DNA from 3 places in the Arthrobacter sp. SRS-W-1-2016 genome. Region 1 is predicted to be linked to each of the others. Evidence: riboswitches for the same ligand, from Rfam matches in the RefSeq annotation. Region 1 holds a riboswitch; each other region holds the start of a gene.
What was found. Region 1 has a riboswitch for S-adenosylmethionine ahead of BMF89_RS12250 (DUF1737 domain-containing protein). Riboswitches for the same ligand answer to the same signal wherever they lie in the genome.
Positions count from the first base shown of each region.

Region 2: another riboswitch for S-adenosylmethionine. It lies ahead of BMF89_RS06010 (hypothetical protein); the one in region 1 lies ahead of BMF89_RS12250 (DUF1737 domain-containing protein).
Region 3: another riboswitch for S-adenosylmethionine. It lies ahead of BMF89_RS04100 (homoserine O-acetyltransferase); the one in region 1 lies ahead of BMF89_RS12250 (DUF1737 domain-containing protein).

Region 1 is NZ_MTPV01000049.1:59,782-65,349, forward strand. Features, by position in the region: gene BMF89_RS12230 (UDP-N-acetylglucosamine 1-carboxyvinyltransferase) at 1-101, shown strand, start outside; gene BMF89_RS12235 (glutamate--cysteine ligase) at 206-1,450, shown strand; gene BMF89_RS12240 (O-succinylhomoserine sulfhydrylase) at 1,463-2,671, opposite strand; gene BMF89_RS12245 (rhodanese-like domain-containing protein) at 2,672-3,082, opposite strand; gene BMF89_RS12250 (DUF1737 domain-containing protein) at 3,079-3,336, opposite strand; SAM riboswitch class IV at 3,347-3,459, opposite strand; gene BMF89_RS12255 (hypothetical protein) at 3,573-3,932, opposite strand; gene BMF89_RS12260 (Lrp/AsnC family transcriptional regulator) at 3,988-4,419, shown strand; gene BMF89_RS12265 (ornithine cyclodeaminase) at 4,580-5,568, shown strand, end outside.
Region 2 is NZ_MTPV01000024.1:3,231-8,798, reverse strand. Features, by position in the region: gene BMF89_RS06045 (ATP-binding cassette domain-containing protein) at 1-299, opposite strand, end outside; gene BMF89_RS06040 (nucleoside/nucleotide kinase family protein) at 395-1,099, opposite strand; gene BMF89_RS06030 (LacI family DNA-binding transcriptional regulator) at 1,463-2,473, shown strand; partial or broken gene BMF89_RS22375 (AGE family epimerase/isomerase) at 2,572-3,291, shown strand; gene BMF89_RS22750 (AGE family epimerase/isomerase) at 3,288-3,785, shown strand; gene BMF89_RS06010 (hypothetical protein) at 3,766-4,086, opposite strand; SAM riboswitch class IV at 4,101-4,220, opposite strand; gene BMF89_RS06005 (sodium:solute symporter) at 4,306-5,568, opposite strand, start outside.
Region 3 is NZ_MTPV01000015.1:49,370-54,937, forward strand. Features, by position in the region: gene BMF89_RS04090 (SGNH/GDSL hydrolase family protein) at 1-741, shown strand, start outside; gene BMF89_RS04095 (hypothetical protein) at 806-1,198, shown strand; gene BMF89_RS04100 (homoserine O-acetyltransferase) at 1,217-2,338, opposite strand; SAM riboswitch class IV at 2,352-2,467, opposite strand; gene BMF89_RS04105 (bifunctional o-acetylhomoserine/o-acetylserine sulfhydrylase) at 2,629-3,945, opposite strand; gene BMF89_RS04110 (VOC family protein) at 4,192-4,830, shown strand; gene BMF89_RS04115 (type II CAAX endopeptidase family protein) at 4,929-5,568, opposite strand, start outside.

The sequences.
Region 1 (5,568 bases):
CGTCCGAGTTGCGCAACATCTACGTGATTGAGCGCGGCTACGAGGACCTAGCCGAGCGGCTCAACACCATCGGCGCGAAGATCGAGTACTTCCAGGACTGACGGCGTCGGATTCTGCACGATCATGTGGTCCAGCAGAATCCTTCAGCGGCGCCCCCAAAATCTCGATCTGTCTCCGCAAGGCTGCCATGGCGCACAATTGTTCCGTGCGCACTTTTGGTGTGGAAGAGGAATTGCTGATCGTCGATCCCGTGACCGGCGAGCCGCTCGCGCTTGCCGACGCGCTCCTCGCTGGCGCTGCCCAGGACGGCCCCGCCCATGACGGCCCCGAACCCGGACCCACCCTTGACGAGGTCGACGGCCCCGATACCGGCCTAAGCCACGAACTCAAGCTTGAGCAGATCGAAACCCAGACCCGGCCATGCCGTAGCTATGCCGAGCTCTTACACCAGATCCGCAGGGGCAGGGGCCTCGCGAGTCACGCCGCACGGCGCCACGGCGCGCGGATCGCCGCGTTGGCCACGTCGCCCGTGGACGCCGCGTTGCACACCACTCCGGATCCCCGGTATGCCATCATGCTCGAACGCTTCGGCATCACCGCACACGAACAGCTCACGTGCGGATTCCACGTCCACACCTCGATCGAGTCCCCCGAGGAAGGCGTGATGGTCCTGGACCGCATCCGGGACAAGCTCGCCGTCTTCACCGCGATGAGCGCCAACTCTCCCTACTGGCGGGGGCTGGCCACGGGCTTTGAAAGCTATCGGACGCAAGCATGGAACCGCTGGCCTTCGTCGGGGCCGTCGGCCATCTTCGGATCCCTCGCCTCCTACCGGCGGGTTGTCCGGAGGCTCATCGAAACGGGAGTGTTGCTGGACGAGGGGATGGTTTACTTCGACGCCAGGCTCTCCCGGCACGTTCCCACGGTGGAGGTCCGGGTGGCCGATGTCTGCCTCCGGGCCGAGGATGCGGCGCTCATCGCCGTCCTTGTCAGGGCCCTGGTTGAGACGTCTGTTCGTGAATACCATGCCGGAATAGAGCCCGCGGCCGTGCCCACGGCGCTTCTGCGGATGGCGTCCTGGCAGGCAAGCAACTTCGGCCTGCGCACCGAGCTGCTGGACTTCGGGACCTTCCGCCCGGAGCCCGCCGCGGACGTTGTCTGGTCCTTGGTGGAGTATCTGGAACCTGTGCTCGCCGAACAGGGCGAATTCGACTTGGTCCAGACCGGCGTGGCAGCCATCCTGGGCCGTGGCAATGGCGCTATCGAACAGCGTGGTGTTGCCGAGCGCTGGAGCGGCATCAACGGGGGCGCGCCCGACGCCGCCGGGCTGGCCGCCGTCGTCGAGCACGCTGTTCAGATCACGATGCGCTCAGAGCGGGACGAGAGCGACACCAAGCCGCAACCCGTCCTCACCTGGGTGCGCCAAGACTGGCGCGAAGCGCCGGGCTAACCCGCTGCCAGGCTAGACCTGCTTGAGGGCCCGCTCGAGGTCCCCGATGAGGTCGTCCACATCCTCCAACCCCACCGAAAGCCGCACGACGCCGTCGCTCAGGCCAATGGCTGCGCGGCCTTCCGGACCCATGGCGCGATGCGTGGTGGTGGCGGGGTGCGTGATGAGGGACTTGGAGTCGCCCAGGTTGTTCGAGATGTCGATGACGGCGAGCCCGTCCAGCAGCGCGAAGGCGGCCTCCTTCGCTGATCGCCCCGCGGAGGGGAGCAGCTCGAAAGTGAGCACGGTTCCGCCGGCCTTCATTTGCTTCGCGGCGAGCTCGTGCTGCGGGTGGGACTTCAGAAGCGGGTACTTGACCCAGCTGATGGCCGGTTGTGCCTCAAGCCATTCGGCGATCCGCAACGCAGATGCCGAGGAGTGGTTGACGCGCAGGGCCATCGTCTCCAGGCCTTTGGTCAGGACCCAGGCGTTGAACGCGGAAAGGGACGGCCCGGTGTGCCGCATGAGTTGCTTGACCGGCCCGTCGATGAACTCCTTGGTGCCCAGGATCGCGCCGCCCAGGACCCGTCCTTGGCCGTCGATGTGCTTGGTGCCGGAATAGACAATCACGTCTGCGCCGAGATCGCCGCAGCGCTGCAGCAAAGGGGTGGCGAAGACGTTGTCGACGACGACCGTGGCGCCCGCCGCATGGGCAAGCTCGCTCACCGCGGCAATGTCCACGATTTCCTGCATGGGGTTCGACGGCGACTCGAAGAACACCGCCGTTGTCGGCTCGGACAACGCAGCACGCCATTGGTCGAGGTCAGGCCCGTCGACGAAGACGGTCTCGACCCCCCAGCGCGGCAGGATCTCGTTGAGGATCACGAAGCAGGAACCGAAGAGCGAGCGGGCGGCAACCACGCGGTCACCGGCCGCCAGCAACGCACCGAGGGCGGTGAAGACAGCGGACATGCCCGACGCCGTCGCGAAGCACGCTTCGGTGCCCTCAAGCAGGCGGAGTCGCTCCTGGAAGGTGGCGACCGAAGGGTTGCCGTAACGGGAGTAGACGAAGCGTTCGTCCTCGCCCGTGAAGGCGCGCTCGGCAGCCGCGGCGGACTCGTAGACGAAACCGGAGTTCAGGAAGACGGCTTCGGACGTTTCCTGGAAGTTGGTACGGTCAAGACCGCCGCGGACTGCCTGGGTATCAGGGCTCCAGCTGGCGGCGTCAGGATTGAAAGTCACTTAGATATTCCCCAGGTTCGTCGGAAGTCCACGGTTTTTCCAGCCATTCACGGTTCGCTCGCCGTAGCGGTCAGGTTCGCCCTCAAAGCCCTCGAGGACGTTGTAGGCGGTGTATCCGGCCTGGGTTGCGGCGATCGCGGCCGCGATGGAGCGCTGGCCGGAGCGGCAGAGGAAGACCAGTTCCGTACCGTCCGCCTCGGGAGCCTGTTGCGTCAGCTGTTCGATGAAACGGGTGTTGGGGATGCCGCCGGCGAGGTTCCACTGGATGAACAAGGGATCGTTTTCGGTGGCTTTGGTGTCCGGGATCCCGATGTGTGCCCACTCGCCTTCGGTGCGGACGTCCACCAAGATGGCGCCCTGCTCGAGCTTGGCCCAGGCGTCGTGCGGGCTGAGGTCGCCTGCGTAGCTCATGCGTGGCCCTCGCCGTCGAACTCTTCATCAAGCTGATCCACCGCATTGGCGACGGCGGCATCCGCGCTCGCGATCGCCGCGGGCAGGACGATGGCTTGTGCCACAATCACGTCCTTGCCGTTGAAAGTCGCGGCCGGGCTGCCGTGCAACACGTATCCCTCCGCAAGGGCGGTGGAGATCCGCTCGCAGAATTCCTTGGTGTCAGGGCCCGTGATGAGACGGTAGGAGAGTTTTTCCTCGGTTGGTTCAGGCATTGGTGCTCCTCAGTCACGCTTGCAGTTCGAAAGTGTCGATACGCCGAGTAGTCACCTGAGGCACCCCGCCGGAGAGAGGGTTGCCGACCAGCAAGTCAGGGCTTCGCGCTGGTGCTCATTACTCAAGAAGAAAATAACACCCACGACGGCGGCCCGCATCACCGGCCGTCGTCATGTTCCGTAACCGGGAGGCGGCCGGTGGGGAGCCGGTGGGTGGGGCCACGCTGGTGCGGACCCTAGGCCTCGGTTTCATTCGGTAACGGTTCCAGGCTTGCCTGGACCCGGGGTGAAACGGCATCAAAGCGCGATGCTACTCCTGTGGGGGAGTGATGAAACGTGGAACCTTGATGCTTCCGGATTTCCAGCAACTCGTGCACGGATATCCCGGTGGCCGTGGCGAGTGCGTGCAGCGAGAGGCTGTTGTGATGAGCCAGGGCAAAAACCACGCCAGACAGCGCTTCGAAACCTTCTGTCTCGTAGATTTCCTTTATCAAGTTGGACATGCCGTTCGCATCATCGATTGATCCCGCTGACGCACCGGTTGCCATGGCCGTCAGCGACCATGCAGCAGAGTCGGGGCTGATGTAGATGCTCATGTCGATACCCTACGGACTCAGGCCCACTTGGGGAATGGGCGATACGTTTGTCTTTATGGCAGCACTCACCGACCTTGACCGCCAGCTCCTCTCCGCCCTCAGGGAGGACGGCAGGGCATCTGTCGCGAGCCTCGCGCGCCAACTGGGCGTCGCCAGGGCCACTGTGAACAGCCGGCTCGAGCGCCTGGTTTCCTCCGGAACCATCGTTGGTTTCACCGCGAGGGTGCGTGACGAAGTCGATCCACTTGCGATCCGGGCTATTGCGCTCATTGCCGTGGAAGGAAGGTCGGCCGACAGGGTCATTCGCCAGCTGAGGGGGCTCCCCGAGATTTGGGCACTGCACACCACGAATGGCGGCTGGGACCTCGTGGCTGAGCTGCGCACGGAGAGCCTCAGCGACTTTGACCAAGTGCTGGGCAGGATCCGCGGGATCGAGGGGATCGTCAATAGCGAGACAAGCCTGCTGCTCAGCTCGGTCCTGCGGTAGCCGCTTGCTTGGCGGCGACAAACCTCATGAGCATTATGTTCGAAACGACTCGTCATTTTGTGCATGTTTTCAATGAAAAGTACATACTTTGGCAATTGCGGATGCATATCGCCGCTCCGTAGCCTCGTAGCAACAATGCTTATGAGGGAAAGGAGCGCACATGACGCGCTTTGTCGATGTCCGCAATATGGTCCGCTGGACGGCCGGGCGAGGCCCGGAAACCATCATTTCGGAGATGATTCAGTACTTGGAAGACGACTTCCGGCGATGGGAATCTTTTGACAAGACCCCGCGGGTGGCGAGTCACACCCCGTTTGGCGTCATCGAGCTGATGCCCACCAGTGACCAGGAAACATACGGCTTCAAGTACGTCAATGGACACCCCTCGAATCCAGCGCGCGGCTTCCAGACTGTGACAGCCTTCGGTGTCCTGTCCGATGTCCATAACGGCTACCCGACGTTCCTCGCGGAGATGACAGTGCTGACAGCGCTGCGGACGGCGGCCACGTCCGGCATGGTCGCTAAGAAACTTGCGCGCCCCGATGCACGGGTCATGGCGATGATCGGAACCGGAACCCAGTCGGAGTTCCAAGCGCTGGCCTTCCGGGCAGCCTTGGGCATCAACACTGTCAGGATCTGGGACACTGATCCGGCTGCGATGGAGAAGTTCGCCAGGAACATGGCTCCCCTCGGCTTCGACATCACCATCGCGGGCTCGGCGGCCCACGCAGTGGAAGACGCCGACGTCATCACCACGTGCACCGCGGACAAGGCCAACGCCACCATCCTGACTGCAGACCAGGTTTCTCCGGGCGTTCACATCAACGCGATCGGCGGCGATTGCCCAGGAAAGACCGAACTCGACGCTGCCATCCTGGACCTCGGCGACGTCTTTGTGGAATACGATCCCCAGACGCGGATTGAAGGCGAGATCCAGCAAATGTCCGCCGATTTTCCCGTCACCGAGTTCTGGCAAGTCCTTGGCGGTCATGCGCCGGGCCGGACCTCCAGGCACCAGATCACGGTATTCGATTCCGTGGGCTTCGCGATCGAGGACTTTTCCGCCTTGCGGTATCTCCGCGACGCCGTCGAGGGTTCGGAATTCTTCGAGGAGATCGACCTCGTCGCGAACCCCGACGACCCCAAGGA
Region 2 (5,568 bases), on a different contig from region 1:
TGGGCCGCGTTCAGGTGCGGTGCCAGGGCCAGGTCCTGGTAAACGGTTTCGATGCCGAGTTTGCTGGCTTGGTTCGGGGACGTGAGTTCGACCTCGCCACCGGCGAAGAGGATCTGTCCGGAGTCCAAGGCCAGGTTGCCCGATAGTGCCTTTACGAGGGTCGATTTGCCAGCGCCGTTGTCGCCGATGAGGGCCACGACTTCGCCTGCATTGACGTCGAAATCCGCGCCGTCAAGGGCACGCACATTGCCGAAGCTGCGGGTCAGGTCGCGGGCTTCCAGAACGGGGATGGTTGTCATGGTCTGTCACCTGTCAGCTGGTACGGGACGATTGTGGCGGCCCCGGCCTGCCGGCAGGGGACACTTCGTTGTGTTGTCACTTTCTGGGTTCCTCTTCATTCGGTCTGGAGGCGTTCGGGCTGCGGGGACGGGACAAGGTCGATGATCAGGTCAGCCCGTATGCGGGTGGCGTCTACGATCTCGGCGTTGCATTGGTCGCTGCCAAGCGCCCATGCCTCTGCTTCCTCGGGCGGCTTGCCGAACGCAGTGTGGCGTCGGACTAGGCGAAGCTGCCGCTCGTCGTCACCCACATCCAAGTACCAAACCTCATCGATCTGTTCCTTGCTCTCCCGCCAGCCTTCGGCGTCCAGGAGAAGGTAGTTTCCTTCGGTGATGACCAGCGGGACCTCGCGTGCCACCGGAATCGCGCTGCCGATGGATTCCTCCAGTCTTCGGTCGAACACGGGGGCGTAAACGATCGGGTCCCGGTTGGACTTGAGCCGTTTCAGCAGGTTCGCGTAGCCCCAGGGGTCGAATGTGTACGGGGCGCCCTTGCGATCCCGGGAGCCGTGGGAGGCAAGGACCTGGTTGGCCAGGTGGAAGGCATCCATGCCGACCTGGGCCGCCTGTCCATCGAGGGCTTCAGCGATGGCCCGGGCGACCGTGGACTTTCCAGCACCGGGTGCCCCGGTGATTCCCAGGATGCGCCGGGTTCCGGCGGTAGCCAGTGAGCGGGCACGCTCCACGAGCTCGTCCAGCGTGCAGCTAAGCCGCTCGGCCCCCCGGATGGGCGTCGAGATCCCATCTTCAGTGGTGTTCATCACTGTCTCCTCCGTTGGTCATTCCACGGTGGAGAAGCCTTGCTGCCACACCATTGAAGCGCTGTCTGAATCGATTCGGGTCGTCTGAAACGGGAACTCGGATCTACCCTCGAGGGGCCCGTTGTGACCTGCCTTACAGCAATATAGAAGCCCCGTGTCATCGATGTCAATGAATTTGCGAAAATCTATGTCATCGATGTCATTTGTTGCTTGAAGTTCCATGGCAGATCGGGCAGGATGGTGTGTGCGGGTCATTGTCACCGATGACATCTTCAGATGCGTTGGTGACAGTTCCCCGCCCACGGACGGTCGAGCCAGAAGACTGTTCCCAGCGGACGGTGAAGGAGCCGAAGAGTGACTACCATGCAGGATGTGGCCACGCGCGCCGGAGTGAGCGCCAAGACGGTTTCCAGGGTTTTCAATGACGACCCGCACGTCACCGAAGAGACCCGGGAACGTGTGCAGTCGGCCATGCGTGAACTCAAGTACGTGCCGAACATGCTGGCGCGCACCTTCCGTGAGGGAAAGTCGGCAGTCATCGGCATCGCGGTGCCTGACGTCGCCGACCCTTTCTTCGCCGCCGTTACGAAGGAAATCGAACTGGCCGCGCGTGAACGCGACATGGCGATCGTCGTCACGAGCCTGGGGGACAACCCGTCCCTGGAACAGAGCATCATCGAGACGACGGTCCGCCGCCAGATCGGCGGCCTCATCATCGCCCCGATCGCCGGCGACCAGTCCTACCTCGCGCGCTGGCAGGACAGCTTCCCCATCGTGTTCATCGACCGCGCGCCCAACAAGCTCGCTGCTGACTATTTCGTCGAAGACGACTTCGGCGGTGCATTCGAAGCCACGCAGCACCTCATCGCGCACGGACACCGCCGCATCGCCATCGTCGGGGATTCCACGGAAGTGCCCACGACACGGCTGCGCCTGGAAGGGTACCTCGCCGCCCTTGAAGAAGCCGGCTTGGCACGGAGCGAGGAACTGGTTGCTCTCGGTTCGCGGGACGCGGACGCCGCCGCCCAGGTCTGCAAGACCCTGCTGGCGTTGCCGGATGCGCCGACCGCCATCTTCTCCTCCAACGCCCGGTTCTCCACCGGCGTCTTTCCGGCCCTTCAGGCGCTGAACAGAACGGACATTGCGCTCATCAGCTTCGGCGACTTCCCCATGGCGGACGTTCTCACTCCCTCGGTGTCTGTCATTGACCAGGACCCGCGGCATATCGGACGGGTCGCGGCCGAGCGCATACTTGCCCGGATTGATTCCCCCGGGAGGAAGTTCCGACGAAAGAACGTCCTTCCCGTCGCCCTGATCGAACGCCAATCGTGCCGGTCGGTCCCGGCCATGCCCGTGCCCGGGGCCCGACCGTAAGGTTCCAGCAGCGGGGTTACGTCTTGGCTCACTGTTTCCCGGTGTAGTCCTTTTCCTAGATAGATCCAGCAGATCGGCACGAAGGGTCAAGCCTGCACATGGGTCCCAGCCCTCTGAAAAAGGCCAGTCACGAGGAACTCCACGGTCTGATTGAGCTCGCAAAAGGTGCGCTGGTTCCCGATGGGTTTGGATTCCTCGATCGCTTCGGGAGCGTGGACATCAGCCGCTCTCCAGCGTGCTTCGTGACTGCGCGGATGATCTATTGCTTCAGTATCGCCGCCTTGCTGGAGGTGCCTGATGTAATCCCCTATGCGGCGCACGGCGTAGCGTGCCTACCGGACCAGTTCTGAGATGCACCCTTCGGAGGCTATTTGAGTTCTCTTGACGGAACGCCTTCCTCGCAACGGAAACGCGCTTACGATACATGCTTCGTCGCGCTGGCGGCTTCCGCTGCGGCCACCGCGGGCATCCCCGGCGCCGACGAGTTGACGGCGAAGGCCTCCGAGGTGCTGATGAGCAGATTCTGGTCGAATGACGCCGGTGCCCTCTTCGAATCCTGGGATCGAGAGTTTGCCGAACCCGAACCGTATTGGGGCGCCAACGCCAATATGCACGGGCTAGAGTCGATCCTCGCACTCTATGGCCACACACGAAACCCGGGCTGGAGGGATCGTGCCCTGCGGATCGCGGAGACTTTCATCAATGTGCGCGCCCGTTCAGCGAAGTGGTGGTTTAACGAACACTACGGCCAGGACTGGATGCCGCTGCCCGACTTCAATCTCGATAATCCCGGCGATGAATCCACCCCTACGGAATGACAATCGGCCACCTGTTCGAAGGGAGCCGCCTCTTCGAGCTTGAGTCAACATTTGAACTGCCACCGCCGTGGCTAAAGGAAGCCGCTGCCGGCCTCTACGAGACGGCCGTGAAATATGGATGGACCGCGGACACTGCGGAGGGCTTCGTGTACACCGTAGCTTGGGATGGCAGACCCGGCATTCGAGACCGACCCCACTGGGTGACCGCGGAAGCGATTTCCGCCGCCGCGACGTGGGCTAGCCCCACAGGCAACCCGCGATACGCGAACCTGCTTCAACCATGGACCACATACGTACAAAACCATTTTGTCGACACCGAGCACGGCAGTTGGCACCATCTGCTCGCCACGGATAATCGTCCGAGCTGCGCTATGTGGTCCGGAAAACCAGATATCTACCACATGTTCCAATCCACCCTCCTGTCTGATCTGCCCGTTGGTGAGAGCACGGCCCGCGCGATCGTGACCTTGGCGGCTAGAACGCGCTCAGGATGAAGTGCTTCTGCACGCCCGCACGGTGCCCGGTTGCCGCAACCGTGAGCGTAAGTTTCCGTGTGGCCGGGAACCAGCGGGCGGGCTGGACCGCTTTTGAGAGTGCTTCGGTGATGAGCCGCGGCTCATGATGCCAATAGCGTTCCAGGTCTCCGTCCACCACGAACGTGATGGAGCCTTGGGAGAGGTCGACGCCGGGAATCACCCGGACGAACTCGTCCACCCGACGGGGGCGGGGCAAAAAGAGGGCGCTGGACTGGATAGTGCGGTCGGCTGTGGCGGTGGCGCCGTTTTCGAAAGGCATGGCCTTCTCCTATGGAGTTGCTCTTGCCCGTTCGGTTGTCTCTGGTCCGAGCCGGGCCGCTTCTTCATCCGAACCACCCGTGAACATGGGGTTGGCGTGTGGCAAGTCGGAGCTTGGCGCCACATCTCTTGAAGCTGTTCCTACTGTACATGCGACGGCGGCGCCGCACCTCTCGAAGGAGAAGGTGCGGCGCCGCCGTCGTACGTGGTTTTGTGAAACCTAGTGGATGGCCACCGGGTGGGCCTCCAGTGGGAGTTCCTCCGCGGCCGTTCCGGCAACGCGGCGTTCCCAAGCTTCGCGGACGGCCGGCTCGGTGGGCGGCGTGAGGAGGGAGACCACGAAATAGACGGCGAACGAGGCGCCGAGGCCCCAGTAGATGGGATCGTTGGCGTAGACGCCGTCTTCGCTGGGGATGATTCCCGTGGCGTAGGCGATCAGCAAGGCAAGGGTCAGTACAGACCCGACTGCCATGGACCAGGCTGCGGCAATACCCGTGCCGCGCTTCCAGACCAAGCCGCCCAGGATGGCAACCAGCAGGCCACCTACCAGGATGTCGTAGGCGATGGTCAGGGCCACCACGACGTCTTGCGCCGCCATCGAGATCAACACTGCAACGATCCCCAGGCCAAGGACCCAGTAGCGGTTGGCCTTGACGTCATGCTCGGGATTTTCGGTGTCGTTGGTGTTGATCGTCTTGCCGAACCAGCTGGCCACGAACGGGACCACGTCGGCGCGGGCAACGGTGGCCGCGGCGATGAGGGCTCCGGACGCGGTGGACATCATGGCGGCGACTGCTGCGGCCATGACAAGGCCGCCGATGCCGATCGGCAGGATGTGCGTGGCTACCTCGGCGTAGACGACGTCCTTGCCAAGGGCCTTGACGTCGATGTTCGGCAGGGCCACCCGGGCAGCCAGGCCGATCAGGGCGCCGGCCACGCCGTACAGGACGCAGTAGATGCCGGCGGTGGCGCCGCCCCATCGGGCCACCTTGGGGGTCTTCGCGGTGAACACGCGCTGCCAGATGTCCTGGCCGATCAGCAGGCCAAGGGTGTAGACCACGAAGTACGTGATGATGGTCTGCGCCCCGATGCCGTCCAACTGGAAGAAGCTGGCGTCAACACGGGCACGGATGCCGTCGAAACCGCCTGCCGCGTTGAGGACGAACGGGAGCATGAGGAAGAAGATGCCCACGGTCTTGATGATGAACTGCACCTGGTCGGCGAGGGTGATGGACCACATGCCGCCGATGGTGGAGTAGACCAGGACGATGGCGCCGCCGACGGCGATGGCGAGCCAGCGCTCCCAGCCGAAGAGGACAACGAAGATGGTGGCGTAGGCGCCCGTGGACGTGGCGCACAGCATGAGGGTGTAGGCCAGCATGACGATGCCGGAGGTCTGCGTGGCACGCTGGCCGTAACGCAGGCTCAGCATCTGGGAGACCGTGTAGATCTTCAACCGCTGGATGGTGCCGGCGAACAGCAG
Region 3 (5,568 bases), on a different contig from region 1:
ATCGGCGACCCCGAGCCCAACAACCCCGGAGCACATCGCGGCTGGGCCGACCGCGTCGCCGAGGAACTGAGCCGGGGACACCGCGACTTCGCCTACGCCAACCTCGCCATCCGCGGACGCTTGCTGCAGCAAATCCTCGACGAACAACTTGGCCCGTGCATGGACCTCAAGCCGGATCTCGTGAGCATCTCCGCAGGCGGCAACGACCTCATCCGTCCCGGCGGCGATCCCGACGCCCTGGCCGAAAAACTCGATGCCGCAGTGCAGACCCTGAGTTCCGACGGCGCCACGGTGGTTCTCTTCAACGGTCCGGACACCGCGTCATCGGTCCTCGGCCGGATCCGCGGCAAGGTGGCCATCTACAACGAAAACCTCCGCACGGTGGCCGCCCGCCACGATGCCGTGGTAGCTGACATGTGGTCCTTGAGGCAGCTTTCCAACTCCCAGATGTGGGACGAAGACCGCCTCCATTTCTCGCCGCTCGGCCATCACACCATCGCCGCGATGGTCCTCGACTCACTGAATGTGCCGCACAACCTTGAGCCGCTCCACCCCAAGCCGCTCCCCCAGCGCAGTTGGCGCCAAGCCCGGTCTGGCGACCTGGTCTGGGCCCGCGAATACTTTGTCCCGTGGGTCGTCCGCCGGATCAGGCACCGCTCCTCCGGTGACGGGATCCTGCCGAAACGCCCGACGCCGGGACCCGTCTTCGGCCCTGCCGACACCTTCCTGCCCGGGAGCTGAACGAACCGCGAGGTTAGTCACAGGGAGCAGGGCTAAGCTGGTGAAAGACAGGGAGGCTTCCGCCGTGAACAATTTGATCTTCTGGATCATCGTCTGCTCTTGGCTGATTCCCATGGGGATCCGCATGTACAACCGATCGCGCCAGCGCAGGTTCCAGGACTTCCCGCCGCAGAATTACCCCGGGCAGCCCTATCCTCCGCAGCACAACCCCGTCGGATACCCGGAGCAGCCCCCGGTGGTCATCCCGGCTGAGCCGCAACCCCCGATGGCGACGCCCGCGCGGCAGGCCGTTCCGCCGTCGTCGGCTACTCCGCAAGCGAGCGGCGCTCCCCAGCCGAACAGCGCGCCCCAAGGCTACCGGGCACGGAAACTGGCCGAGCTGGACCAGGAGTACAGCGACGGGAAAATCGCCATGGAGGACTACATGAAGCTCCGCCAGGAGATCATGAACGGCTGATTCAGCCGAAAAGGCGCGCTAGCCGAAGAATGCCTCGCGCAGTTGGGGGCCGAGCTGGCCGATCTCGGTGAGGAAACCGTCGTGCCCGATCGGCGCCTCGATGACGTGAACCGGGACCTCTCCGGGCAAGGCCTTGGCAAGCTCGCGGGATTGCTCCGGGAAATAGAGCCGGTCCGAGTCCACCGAGGCCACGAAGAACGTCGCCGTGGCCACGGACAACGCATCCTCCAACGAGCCCCGGCCGCGCGTGATGTCGTGGCTCATGAGCGCTTCGGTAATGGCGATGTAGCTATTGGCGTCGAAGCGCTGGACCAGCTTGCTCCCCTGGTGGTCCAGGTAGCTCTCTACCTGGTAGCGGCCCCGGTCCCCCAACGCGGCAGCCTGGAGGGGTGCCTCGCCGCCCTGGGCGTTCCGGCCGAAGCGGAAGTCCAGCTCGTCCGCCGAGCGATAGGTGATGTGGGCAATCCGCCGGGCAAGGGCCAGACCCGCTTCGGGGGCGGTCTGGCCGTAGTAGTCTCCGCCGTTGAAGTCGGCGTCCTGCCGGATGGCGAGCGTCTGGGCCTGTGCGAACGCGATCTGCTCGGCAGTGCTGTACGCCCCGATGGAGATCACGGCGCATCGCTTGACGCGGTCCGGATAGCCGACGGCCCATTCCAGTGCACGGGCACCGCCCATGGACCCGCCCACGACGGTGTGCCAGCTGTGGATCCCCAAGGCGTCGGCCAGCCTGGCCTCGGCCACCGTGCTGTCCCGCAGGGTCACGAGCGGGAAGCGGGAGCCCCACGGCTTGCCGTCAGGAGCGCTCGACGACGGCCCCGTGCTGCCGTAGCAGCCCCCCACAATGTTGACGGAGACCACGAAGTAGCGGTCCGTGTCGATCGTGGCGCCGGGACCCACAAGCTGCTCCCACCAGCCGTCTTCGTCGCTCTCGCCACGGGCCACATGGGTGCTGCCGGTCAATGCATGTTCCACGAGGACAGCGTTGGTAGCGTCTGCGTTGAGCCGCCCCCACGTCTCGTACGCAAGGACGACGTCCGGGAGGTAACCTCCGGCCTCCAGCTCGAGTCCGCCCACGGAAACATACTTGAGGGTTCCGTCCTGGGTACCGGAAAGGGGTATGGCTGTTGCAGCAATTGTCATTCGTTGACACCTCACATCGCGCTTGCCCGCCGCCAACACAGCGAAGGGCCAGGTCTTCACCCGGGGCACCCCACCGCGAATGGAGGGTTGCCGGCCAGCAAGCCGGGGCTGTCACTGGCACTCATGACCTATAGGAAGAGTCTAGGAAAACCGGACCCCTTCTGACGAAGATTATGACATCTTTGTGACACTTGGCCGCGTTTTGTTCATGAAGGGGTGGTTGCGAAGGCTGGCCGGCGAAGATTCATCTTGCGTCGCCGGCCAGCCTCGTACGCCCCTCCGGGCCCGTGCTAGGCGCTCTTGGCTGCCCGGAATCCCGACTCGAGGTCCGCGAGGATGTCGTCGATGTGCTCGATTCCGACGGACAGCCGCACCAGGCCAGGGGTCACTCCCGCAACGGCCTGCTGTTCCGGCGTCAGCTGGCTGTGCGTCGTCGACGCCGGGTGGATGACCAAGGAGCGGACGTCGCCGATGTTGGCCACGTGCGAATGCAGTTCCAGGGCGTCCACGAAGCGCTTGCCGGCCTCGACCCCGCCGTTGATGGTGAAGGACACCACGGCGCCGGTGCCCCTGGGGCCGTACTTCCGGCCCCGTTCGAACCACGGGCTGGAAGGCAGCCCCGCGTACGCGACCGATTCGACGTCGTCGCGCCCTTCGAGCCATTGCGCCACCTTGGTGGCGTTGTCCACGTGGCGTTCCACCCGCAGGCTGAGGGTTTCGATTCCCTGGGAGATCAGGAAAGCGTTGAACGGGGAAACTGCCGATCCGAGGTCGCGCAGGAGCTGGACCCGGGCTTTGAGGATGTAGGAGAGGTTCGCGCCGAGGGCCCCGTCCTTGCCGAGGTCGCGGGCATAGACCAGGCCGTTGTAGCTGGGGTCCGGGGTGTTGAAGCCGGGGAACCGCTCAGGGTCCTTGCCGAAATCGAAGTTGCCGGAGTCCACGATGACACCGGCAATGGCGGAGCCGTGCCCTCCCAGGTACTTGGTGGCCGAATGCACCACGATGTCCGCGCCCCACTCGATGGGCCGGATCAGGTAGGGCGTGGCGAGGGTGTTGTCCACGACGAGCGGGACTCCCGCCTCGTGCGCGGTGCGGGAGACCCCTTCGATGTCCAAGACGTCCTGGCGGGGGTTGGAGACGACTTCGGCGAAGAACAGCTTGGTGTTTGGCTGCACCGCGTCCCGCCAGTGGTCCAGGTTGTCCGGGTCCTCGACGAAGGTCACAGAGATGCCGAATTTCTTCAGCGTGTGGGCCAGCAGGTTGTAGGTGCCGCCGTAGAGGCTCGGGCTGGCGACCACGTGGTCACCGGCCTCGGCCACGTTGAGGATGGCGAAGGTTTCCGCGGCCTGGCCGGAGCTCAGCAGGAGGGCCGCCAAGCCACCCTCCAGGCTCGCTATGCGCTGCTCCACCGCATCCTGCGTGGGGTTGCCGATCCGGGTGTAGATGGGCGCCAGTTCGGCCAGTGCAAAGCGGTTGGCCGCGCTTTCCGCGCTGGGAAAGACGAACGAGGTGGTCTGGTAGATGGGGAGGGCACGGGCGCCGGTGGCGGCGTCCGGCTCCTGGCCGGCGTGGATTTGGCGCGTTTCGAATGACCATCCTTGGGACATGCGGACTCCTGGTTGTCTGGGCTCTTGCCGTGCGTCAGCCTGCCGGGCTGAAGGGTTCAGCATGCCGGCGATCGGTTGCCGCCAGTCTAGGGACGGCATTGCAGGCTCCGGAAGCTTTGTGACGAACGCGGAAGTTTTCTGTCCCGGTGCGTCCTGAAGTGACCCTGAGCGGCCTTTTCGATACATCCCACCTTGGTTAGGCTTGACTTAGCTGAGAGCTCCATCACAAAGTGCCAAGATGAAGCCATGCGCATGGATCACGTCTCTTACGCTTGTGAACGAGATGGCCTGTTGGCCACCACCGAGCGGATTTCCGCAGCATTGGGAGTGGACGCAGTCCGGGGCGGAGTGCATCCGCGCTTTGGTACCCGGAACATGATCATTCCCCTTGCTGACCACAAATACCTGGAAGTTGTCGAGGTCCTGGACCACCCGGCCTCCGACAAGGCACCTTTTGGACAAGCTGTCCGTGCACGCTCCGCCGCAGGAGGTGGGTGGATGGGCTGGTGCGTCGCTGTGGACGACCTGAGCCCGTTCGAGCAGCGGCTCGGACGCGCCGCCGTCCCGGGCAACCGCAAGTTCCCGGATGGCCGGGAACTCGTCTGGTCGCAGATCGGCATCCTGGGACTCATCGCCGATCCCCAGGTTCCCTACCTGCTCCGCTGGGAGGGTGACCCCGCACTTCACCCGTCCCTCGTGTACCCAAGCGATGTCAAGATGTCCAGCCTCACCATTGCCGGCTCCGCGGAGCGCGTCACCGAGTGGCTTGGTGAACCTGTGGAGAAGCCCCTCGAGGACGTCGCAGTCCAATGGATGGCTCCGCACGGGACGCCGGGAATCATGTCAGTAACGTTCGAAACCGCCAACGGAGCCGTCACGATCTGACGGATCAACGGGCAAGGAAGCCCGGAAAAGCTTCGGCCGCCATATGCGGGTGCCAATGACGTCACCCAGCAATGGCGGCCGAAACCTTTTAACGCGCGCTAGCCCAGGCCGATGGCCTTGCCGAAGACGCTGAAGCCGACGAACGCCACGATGTCCAGAAGCGCGTGGGCCACCACGAGCGGCATGACACGTTTGGTCTTGGTGTAGATCCATCCGAACACGAGGCCCATGACGGCGTTGCCGATGAACGGGCCGAAGCCTTGGTACAGGTGGTAGCTGCCGCGAAGGAGCGCGCTGAGCACGATCGCCAACGGAGTGCTCCATCCGAACTTCCCGAACCGGTCCAGGAGATAGCCCACCACGATCACTTCTTCGACGATGGCGTGCCGCACGGCGGAGAGGACCAGCACCGGCACGGTCCACCAGTAGGAGTCCAGGCCGCTGGGGATGATCGCCGTCGTGATCCCGAGTGCGCGGCCAACAGCATAGAGGCCCAGCGACGGGATTCCGATGAGTGCGAACAGGCCAAGTCCTTGCAGCGCGTCGCGGCCCGGGCGGGCGAAGTTGAAGCCCAGCCGGGTGAACCCCGAGGGACTCTCGGCGGTTTGGCGGTGCAAGGACAGGAAGTAGAACACCAACACCACCGGGACCAGCGCGAACGCGATGTCCAGCAACTGGTAGGTGAGATCGAAGTATTCGCGCGTGCTCTGCGAACGGTTGAGGGTAGACGTCGCATGG